Regions from separate parts of the Bacillus hominis genome, predicted to be linked through region 3. Evidence: riboswitches for the same ligand, from Rfam matches in the RefSeq annotation. Region 3 holds a riboswitch; each other region holds the start of a gene.
What was found. Region 3 has a riboswitch for S-adenosylmethionine ahead of QUF93_RS28370 (bifunctional O-acetylhomoserine aminocarboxypropyltransferase/cysteine synthase). Riboswitches for the same ligand answer to the same signal wherever they lie in the genome.
Positions count from the first base shown of each region.

Region 1 (3,282 bases), 4.8 Mb from region 3:
TATTCTCTTTTTCAACGGCTAACGTTACGTTTTCTAAAGATAAGAGCTGTCCCATGTTTTTTCTCCTTTCGATTTCGTTTTACAATCTTCGGATCAATTGCATCTTGCAAACCATCACCAATTGCATTAAATGCGAACATAATGAGTGCAATCATGATTGCTGGGAAGAATAGTTGCCACCACTCTCCGCTCAATAATGTTCCTAGTGCATCGTTCGTCATCGTCCCCCAACTCGCTGCTGGTGATTGTACCCCAAGTCCGATAAAGCTTAAAAATGATTCCGAGAAAATAGCTGCTGGAATTGTAAATGATAAATTTACGATAATAATACCTGTTAAGTTCGGAATGATATGTCCATATATAATCTTCATATGCGATGTACCTAACCGTTCTGCTGCGATAACAAATTCTCTTTGTTTCAAAGATAAGACTTGTGCTCTAATGAGACGCGCCATGCCAATCCATCCCGTTAATGCAAGGGCGATTATAATTGTAAAAAGTCCTGGTTTCATAACGATTAATAGTAAAATAACAATTAACAAATATGGGATACCGTATAGTACTTCAATCCCTCTTATAATCCACTCGTCAATTAACGTTCCAAGGCCATTACGTCCTCTCACATATCCACTAAAGCCACCGATTAGTACACCTAATCCTATATCAAGGGCAGCCGCTACTAATCCAACTGTTAGTGATATTTTCCCTCCAGCCCAAGTACGCGCCCATATGTCTCTCCCTAAATCATCTGTTCCGAACCAATGCTCACTACTAGGTGGGAAGTTTGTTGCTTCTTTTACTTGTTCACTCGCAGTGAATGGCGTTAAACTTTCACCGATAAGAGAGAAAATAATAATTAGTAATAACGTTACTGTCCCTAAAACTGCGATTGGATTTGATACAAATTTACGAAATACTTCTTTCTTTCGGCTAATCGTTTGCTGATCTTTATTTATCGTTAATTCTTTCTTCTCTTCATTCGTTAATAACTCGTCATTAATTTCATAAGCCCCCATTTAAACATCCCCCTCCTTACGTAATAGAACGAATGCGCGGATCAACAATACGATGAATAATATCTGTAATAAAAATACATACAATTAATAGCGCACTATAGAAAATGGTCGTTCCCATAATCACCGGATAATCTCGATTAAAAATACTATCTACAAAATATTTTCCTAGACCAGGAATTGAAAAGATTTTTTCAATAACGAAAGTCCCTGTTAAAAGTCCAGCCATTAATGGGCCAACAAATGTAAGTACCGGAACAATCGCATTTCGAAGAGCATGTCTTATAATGATTTTCTTAATTGGTATACCTTTTGCTCTCGCTAGCTTAATATAATCACTCTGCAACACTTCAATCATATTAGAGCGAACAAATCTTGTAATAACCGCGATTGGCCCTAACGCTAATGCGAAGGAAGGTAATACAGTATGATCAAATGTTCCCCAAGACGCCACTGGTAGTAATTCAAATTTGATGGCGAATACTTGTATAAATAGTGGCGCTAAAATAAAACTAGGAATAGAAATACCAAGAATCGCAAGCAAGCTCACACTATAATCAATCAATTTCCCATGATATAGCGCCGCAAATGTACCTGCTACAATTCCGACTAACAACGAAATAACAAGTGCTTGTAGACCAATAATTGCCGATGGACCAAAGCCAGTTGTTATAATTTCTGATACACCTTGTCCGGTTGATTGAACAGATTCACCAAAATCAAAATGCACTACGCCATCTAAATAAGCAACATATTGATTCCATAACGGTTCATCAAGGTGATACTTCGCTCTCATGTTTTGGATCACTTCTTCAGGAAAGATTTTCGCATCTGATGAAAATGGATCTCCCGGAATAATATGCATAATTAGAAATGTCACTGTCGTAATAACCCATAGTGTGAACACCATAACCGATAATTTTTTAATTACATACACTTCAATAACCCCCTAAACACATGAATTTACTTTGTTTTATGAACGTACTTTTTTCCATTACTCCCTTTTCTCTTTTTAGAATACAAAAAGCCTTGATCTTAAAAAATAAGATCAAGGCTTAATAAACAAAGGCCCATCACTTATCTTTCAAGACTTGCTTGCTGGAATTAGCACGGTGTTCATCTTGCAGAACCCGCTGCTGAGGTGTCATAGGGCCAGTCCCTCTACCTCTCTGGATAAGTAAATTGCTATATTATTATTTGGTTCAAATTGTATATTTCGAATTATAATTCTGAAAAAATGAAAAGTCAATCAAATTGGATATATTTAGAAAAATCAGTTTTTAATAAGGGCGTTTATCTACATCGCAGTTTTTCGCTTATAATTAAAAAGAAATCATATTAAAGGAGTTATACGATGGATCCCTTACTTCTAGCGACTATAGGATTACCATTAACAATCGTCATACTCGTTATCATTGGTTTTTATAAACTCTTCATTAAAAAGAAAAGCATCACCTCTTTTTACACCCCCTTCGATAATATTACCGGACAAACTATTTCCGAATTTCACGAAGAGCAAAAAGTATTAGTATGCGAGGATGAAGATGGCGATGGTAAGAAGAAAAAATAACCTTGCATGCGCAAGGTTATTTTTTCGTTTCTTCCTGAAAACGTTTATAGTATGTCGATGCTGTTGAAAAATTAATTTCTATATCACGAATCAACGATGAATCTTCTTCTTTAGCTAACTTCTGTAATTTTTTCATCGCTTGTTCCGATTCATTTAAGAAACCAACATACATTTCATGTTCTTGTTCTTTCGACTTCGGTACATGAATTTCTTTACGCATATGATCTATATCTTCTAACATACCCGTTGTTACATTTTGCACGTCTTCCTTATATTTAGCATTAGTTATTTCCTTACCGCCCTTTTCTTTTGCCACTTCAAATAACTGTAACGCCTTATTAATTTCTTTATTTATTTTCGTATCATATTTTTCATGTACTGCGCTGTATTCTTTCATTTCTTCTGTTTGCTCAGTGGATTGCTCTACCTTTTCTTTCGGTTCTTTCGTATCTTTATTTCCATTACATCCTGCTAGAAGGATCATACTTCCCATTACAGCAATACCCAAAACCTTCTTCATCTCGAATTCTCCTTTTATCTACAGCTACTACTAATTATAGTTTCTTTTATCTCCACTTGTTATTATACCGAGAACACCCTACTTTTTACACTTAAGACGATATCTTAATATACATATCAACATTTTTGTCACAGTATCGTCACTTTATGCAAATAACTTTTGCATGAGTTATTTCAAAG
Region 1 covers NZ_JAUCFS010000005.1:180,986-184,267, reverse strand. Annotated here, with positions in the region: gene QUF93_RS03455 (ABC transporter ATP-binding protein) at 1-55, opposite strand, end outside; gene QUF93_RS03450 (ABC transporter permease) at 12-1,016, opposite strand; gene QUF93_RS03445 (ABC transporter permease) at 1,033-1,950, opposite strand; SAM riboswitch class I at 2,088-2,193, opposite strand; gene QUF93_RS03440 (DUF3951 domain-containing protein) at 2,368-2,583, shown strand; gene QUF93_RS03435 (hypothetical protein) at 2,600-3,103, opposite strand.
Region 1: linked by a shared signal. The riboswitch ahead of QUF93_RS03445 (ABC transporter permease) and the one ahead of QUF93_RS28370 (bifunctional O-acetylhomoserine aminocarboxypropyltransferase/cysteine synthase) in region 3 are both predicted to bind S-adenosylmethionine.

Region 2 (3,282 bases), 600 kb from region 3:
TCTCTTCCGTACGTGTATCGGAAATCGTAACAATTTTACAGCGTACTTCTTTTGGTGCTTGTTTTTTATGTTCAGTTACACTCATTTTCATCTTTCCTTTCTTGAAGACTTTTCTCTATTTTATCATACATATCTTTACACAATTATGTATGAAGCCAACGATGAAGCATGATACAATATAAGTATGAACACCCACAAAAAGGAAAATAAAAGAGTGTATTTTTTATACTCTTAGACTCCACATCATTAGCTACTCTTTAACTCACCTTATATTTTCTACATAATACATTTAATTTTTAAATTTACACTACAAAATAAATCGGAGGTCTACATATTATGGAACTTTATAAAAAATTAACAACGACATTCATCCTCTTATTTATAGCTTCAATCACCGTGGGATTTTCTCTAAAAGGAGCAATTCCATACGCTACATTAGTAAGTATTATATTCGCGACGCTATTTTTACTGAGCAGTGCTTTTTGCGCAGGAAAAGCGCGCCAACTGAAAGGATGATTTTCTATGTTCCGTAAGAAACCAATCCTTTGTAAATCATGTGAAAAGGAAATACAAACATATGAAAAATCGTGGATTCATATGCCATTTCCGGCAAGCGGCATGACTAATATGAAAAAGTATATTGAGCTAGAAGGAGAAGTGCATTGTAATTCATGTATTCAAATAATAAGTAAAATAAAATAAAAAAAGCTTTGCGCTCACCGCGCAAAGCTTTTTTTCATATATTATAGACCAGCTTGCTCTTTTAAAGCTACAGCTTTGTCTGTACGTTCCCATGAAAGATCTACATCAGTACGTCCGAAGTGGCCGTAAGCTGCTGTTTGTTTGTAAATTGGGCGACGTAAGTCTAGCATTTTAATAATACCAGCTGGGCGAAGATCGAAGTTGTTACGAACTAGTTCTACTAGTACGTCTTCAGATACTTTACCAGTGCCAAATGTATCAACTGAAATTGATACTGGTTGTGCTACGCCGATTGCGTATGCAAGTTGTACTTCTGCTTTGTCAGCAAGACCAGCTGCTACGATGTTTTTCGCAACATAACGAGCTGCATATGCTGCAGAACGGTCAACTTTCGTTGCATCTTTACCAGAGAATGCACCACCGCCATGGCGAGCGTATCCACCGTAAGTATCAACGATGATTTTACGTCCTGTTAAACCAGCATCACCTTGTGGTCCACCAATTACGAAGCGGCCAGTTGGGTTAATGAAGAATTTCGTTTCTCCATCCATTAATTCTGCTGGAACTACAGCTTTAATTACATGCTCTTTTAAATCGCGATCGATTTCTTCCCATGTAACATCTGGATGATGCTGTGTAGAAATTACAATTGTATCCACACGTACAGGTTTACCATTTTCATCATACTCAACTGTAACTTGCGTTTTTCCATCCGGACGTAAGTATGATAATGTGTCATCTTTACGTACTTCAGTTAAACGGCGAGCTAATTTGTGAGCAAGCGAGATTGGAAGTGGCATTAATTCTTGTGTTTCATTACATGCGAAACCAAACATTAAACCTTGGTCTCCTGCACCAATTGCCTCAATCTCAGCGTCAGTCATTAGACCTTCGCGTGCTTCTAGCGCTTGGTCAACACCCATAGCGATGTCAGCAGATTGCTCATCGATAGATGTTAAAACTGCACAAGTTTCTGCATCGAATCCGTATTTTGCGCGTGTGTAACCAATGCCTTGAATTGTTTCACGAACGATTTTCGGAATATCTACATAAGTAGAAGTCGTAATTTCCCCCGCTACCAATACTAAACCAGTTGTTACAGTTGTTTCACAAGCCACACGTGCATTTGCGTCCTTTGATAAGATCGCATCTAAAATTGAATCAGAAATTTGGTCACAAATTTTATCTGGATGTCCTTCAGTTACAGACTCAGATGTGAACAGATGACGTTTTTTTGTCATGTGGTAAACCTCCCTACAGTAATTGTATATATTGTACGGAACTCATCCTTAATTTGCCACAAACTGCGACATACATTTATTCTCCCACACAAGCATACAGAAAAACCTTTCCCACTTAACATAGAGGAAAGGTTTAATTTGCTACTTGCATACTGCTTTTTGCCCTTTGCTCTTATCGTTCGAGACCATTAGCCTCGCACAGGTTTTAGCACCTATTCACCTGTATTTACCACTACAAGTGAGGTTGCTGGGCTTCATCGGGCCTGTCCCTCCGCCAGCTCGGGATAAGAGAGTATCCGTCCCAACCTATACTAAAGAAATGATATTCATTTGTCAATTAATATTCACATTTTCCTAAAAGTTTTTCTCAATACGTATAGAATGAAATATTAATAAGGAAATAATACATTCACACAAACAAAAATAAATAAATAGTATACATTATTTATATAATTGTGTTATACTCTTGATGGGGATTACGAGGAATATTTCATTAAATGAAAAGGATGGTATATAAATATGAGTACTGTGAATGTCCAAATTGGTTTACATGAATTATTGAACGGAAGCAATGCACAGATTCAATTAAGTGTTCCGCAATTAGTGGAAAAAGTATTAATGCGAAACGAAGGGAAATTAACTTCTACTGGTGCCGTTTCTGCTTCAACAGGAAAATACACAGGACGTTCTCCTAAAGATAAATTTATTGTGAAGGAAGCATCGGTTGCTGACAAAATTGCTTGGGGAGCCGTGAACCAACCGATCTCTGAAGAACATTTTAATAAATTATATACAAAAGTTTTAGAATACTTAAAAGAAAAAGAAGAGTTATTCGTCTTCAAAGGATTTGCTGGCGCTGATCGCAACTATCGCCTACCAATTCAAGTTGTTAACGAATATGCATGGCATAATTTGTTCGTACATCAATTATTTATTCGTCCAAATGAAGAAGAATTAACAACTCACGAATCAGAGTTCACAATTGTTTCTGCACCAAACTTCAAAGCAGATCCAGCAATTGACGGTACAAATTCTGAAGCATTCATTATGGTTTCATTCGAACAACGTATCGTACTAATCGGTGGTACAGAATACGCTGGAGAAATGAAAAAATCAATCTTCTCTATTATGAACTTCTTACTACCTGAACAAGACATTCTTTCTATGCACTGCTCTTCAAATGTAGGCGAAGAAGGCGACGTAGCACTATTCTTCGGTTTATCTGGAACAGGCAAAACAACATTATCTGCTGATCCAAACCGTAAATTAATCGGTGACGATGAGCACGGTTGGTCTGATAACGGTGTATTCAATATTGAAGGCGGTTGCTATGCAAAAT
Region 2 covers NZ_JAUCFS010000005.1:4,357,973-4,361,254, forward strand. Annotated here, with positions in the region: gene QUF93_RS25195 (MogA/MoaB family molybdenum cofactor biosynthesis protein) at 1-85, opposite strand, end outside; gene QUF93_RS25200 (hypothetical protein) at 337-516, shown strand; gene QUF93_RS25205 (hypothetical protein) at 523-702, shown strand; gene metK (methionine adenosyltransferase) at 744-1,943, opposite strand; SAM riboswitch class I at 2,113-2,234, opposite strand; gene pckA (phosphoenolpyruvate carboxykinase (ATP)) at 2,463-3,282, shown strand, end outside.
Region 2: linked by a shared signal. The riboswitch ahead of metK (methionine adenosyltransferase) and the one ahead of QUF93_RS28370 (bifunctional O-acetylhomoserine aminocarboxypropyltransferase/cysteine synthase) in region 3 are both predicted to bind S-adenosylmethionine.

Region 3 (3,282 bases):
AACTGTATTCACTATGTCCGAGTGCGAAAACTTGCCTTCCCTCTTGCCCAATAACAAGATGAACACCTGCTTCTTCAGAATTGGCTAATAACGTTAATTCTTTCACCTTTTCAATATCACTCTCTCGTACTTCTGTATGACGAGAATGCGGGGCAAAAAACACTTCATCAAACCCTTGTAACAATTTCACATGTTGCTCGCAAACCTCATGTTCAAATACACCAAACATTTTTTCCGCAAGAGGATACTTCGGCACACCATAGTGATAATACAAACCCGCTTGTGCCCCCCAGCAAATATGAAGCGTAGATGCTACATTCGTTTTTGAATACTCCATAATACGTCCAAGCTCTTCCCAATAATCAACTTCTTCAAAAGAAAGAGTTTCAACTGGTGCTCCTGTAATAATGAGTCCATCAAATTTTTCATTCTCAATATCACGGAATGTTTTATAGAAGCTCGTTAAATGGTCCTGCGCTACATTGCGAGACAGATGCGATTCCATATGAAGTAAATGAACATCTAATTGCAACGGTGTATTTCCAATTAAACGAAGTAATTGCGCCTCTGTTTCTTGTTTTGTAGGCATTAAATTTAATATAGCAATTTTCAAAGCACGTATATCTTGTGTTGCTGCTCGCTCCTTCGTCATTACAAAAATATTTTCCTTCTGCAATACTTTGCGAGCTGGTAAATCTTTATCAATTATGATCGGCATGTTGTTTGCCTCCGACTAGCGCTGCTTCTAAATCTGCAATAATATCAGAAACATCTTCTATACCGACCGATAAACGGATTAAATCAGATGTAACACCAGCTAACCGCTGATCTTCTGCACTTAATTGTCTATGCGTCGTACTAGCTGGATGTATTACACAAGTTCTTGCATCAGCTACATGCGTTACAAGAGTTGCGAGTTTTACATTTGCGATGAATTCTTTTGCTGCTTCTAATCCGCCCTTAATACCAAATGTTAAAACTCCACTAGCACCTTTTTTCAAATACTTTTGTGCTAACGAGTAATTTTCATTACTATCTAACCCTGGATAATTCACCCATTCAATGCGATCATGATTAGCAAGCCACTTAGCAACTTCGAGAGCATTTTCACTATGACGCTCCATTCGTAAATGCAATGTTTCCAGGCCAATATTGCTAATATACGCATTGAATGGGCTCATACAGTTTCCGTAGTCTCTTAATAACTGAACGCGTGCTTTCAGAATATACGCGGCTGCTCCAAAATTTTGAACATAGCTTACACCGTGATAACTCGGATCAGGTTCGACAAGCTCAGGGTATTTTCCATTTGTCCAATCGAAGTTCCCTCCGTCTATTACAATGCCACCTAGAGAACTTGCATGGCCATCAATATATTTCGTTGTAGAATGGACAATGATATTGGCCCCATGTTCAAACGCCTGGCATAAATAAGGTGTCGCTAATGTATTATCAACGATAAAAGGTACTTCTAATTCTTTTGCTGCCGCTGAAAGTTCTTTGAAATTCAAAACGTTCATTGCTGGATTTCCTAACGATTCTGCATAAACGAGCTTTGTCTTATCATTAGCAAGTGCCGCAATTTCATCTGACGTTAAATTAGGATTAAAGAACGTAACATCGATGCCAAGCTTACGCAAACTCACTCCAAATAAATTAAACGTTCCTCCGTAAACAGTTGAAGAACAAAGTAAATGGTCTCCACTACTGCAAATATTTAAAACCGCAAGCATAATAGCTGCCTGCCCAGAAGCTGTTGCAACAGCCCCTACACCGCCTTCTAAATCTGATAACTTTTGTTCAAATGCAGCTAGAGTAGGATTTCCAATACGCGTATATATATATCCTTCTGCCTCTAAATTAAATAGTGCTGCTAAATCATCTGACGTATCGTATTTATACGTTGTACTTTGATAAAGTGGCAAAACACGCGGCTCACCATTTTTTGGCGTATAGCCACCTTGCACACAAATCGTTCCTTTTCCCCATGATTCTCCCATCTCTCATTCTCCTTTCTTTTATCCCGCTACTTGCGGACAGTAAGACTCCCACCTCAAAATTCAAAGAATGCGAGGAAGTTAGGTGGGAGATAACTGCCCGTTTGGTGAAGGCTAATAATCAGTGGGAGAGGGACAAAACCCCCACTGATTAAAGTTTCAATTTATGCAAAATAAAAAACTGCCCCTTTCCTGAAAACAAGAAAGGAGCAGTTTGAAAACACGCTCTAAGGGCTCTTTCTTATCTCTCAGGATTATTACCTGCAGGATTTGGCACAATTCCGTTATACGGCTGTTGCCAAGGTTTCATCGGGCCTGTCCCTCCACCTTTTCTTGATAAGACTATGCAATTACCGTTGATTTTATAGCAATAATTTCCTGATGTCAAACAGTTTTTCTGAATGTTCTAAATTAAATGTAAAAAATTTAATAGAAACAACAAAAGAAATATATTCCATATTCATTTGAAAAAGACCTTTTAAAAACTCCGATCAATATATAGAATTAAATAAGTGGTTTAACTTATAGGACCCAAGCTCTAATGAAATCCCAATATATATGTTGAATAAGCCAACCTCTCACAAAGATACTATATATATTCCATTCATTTCACACTAGCATATATAATCCTTTCTACATTAAAACTTACATAACGGAGGTATAACATGACAGATAAAAAGGACATGCACTATATACTTGCCCTATATGGCATTCTTTTAGGCTCTATAGTAGGAGCTACAGTTTGGTTATTTTTAGTTACGTTAAATATCGGAATCCACTTTATTTGGGGATACTTACCTACTATTTTCTCTTCTCCCCCTTATTACACCATTTGTGTAACAGTCATCGGTGGTTTCCTCGTTGGTTTAACACAAAAATACTTCGGTACATATCCACGGCTTATGCCGGAAGTGATGGCTGAATATAAAAAAACAGGTAGAATTGAATACCATTTTGTACATAAAGCTACTTTAACTGCGCTTATTGTTTTAATATTTGGAGCTAGTCTAGGCCCAGAGGCCGCACTTGTTGGAATTATCGGTGGACTTTGTACATGGGTAGGGGATCGCTTTAACTTCGCTTTAAAGGGAATGAACGAACTAACAGAAGTTGGAATTGGTGCTACTTTAAGTGTCATTTTTAACGCTCCATTATTCGGTTATTTAGCTCCGAGTGAAAATGAAGGTGAACAAATTTCCGAGTTTTCTAAAGGAAAAAAAGCAATTGTATATTTAACTACTACTTTTGCTGGTTTTTCCGTTTATTTATTGCTTAGCAAATTCGA
Region 3 covers NZ_JAUCFS010000005.1:4,962,652-4,965,933, forward strand. Annotated here, with positions in the region: gene metA (homoserine O-acetyltransferase MetA) at 1-718, opposite strand, end outside; gene QUF93_RS28370 (bifunctional O-acetylhomoserine aminocarboxypropyltransferase/cysteine synthase) at 702-2,000, opposite strand; SAM riboswitch class I at 2,236-2,340, opposite strand; gene QUF93_RS28375 (chloride channel protein) at 2,663-3,282, shown strand, end outside.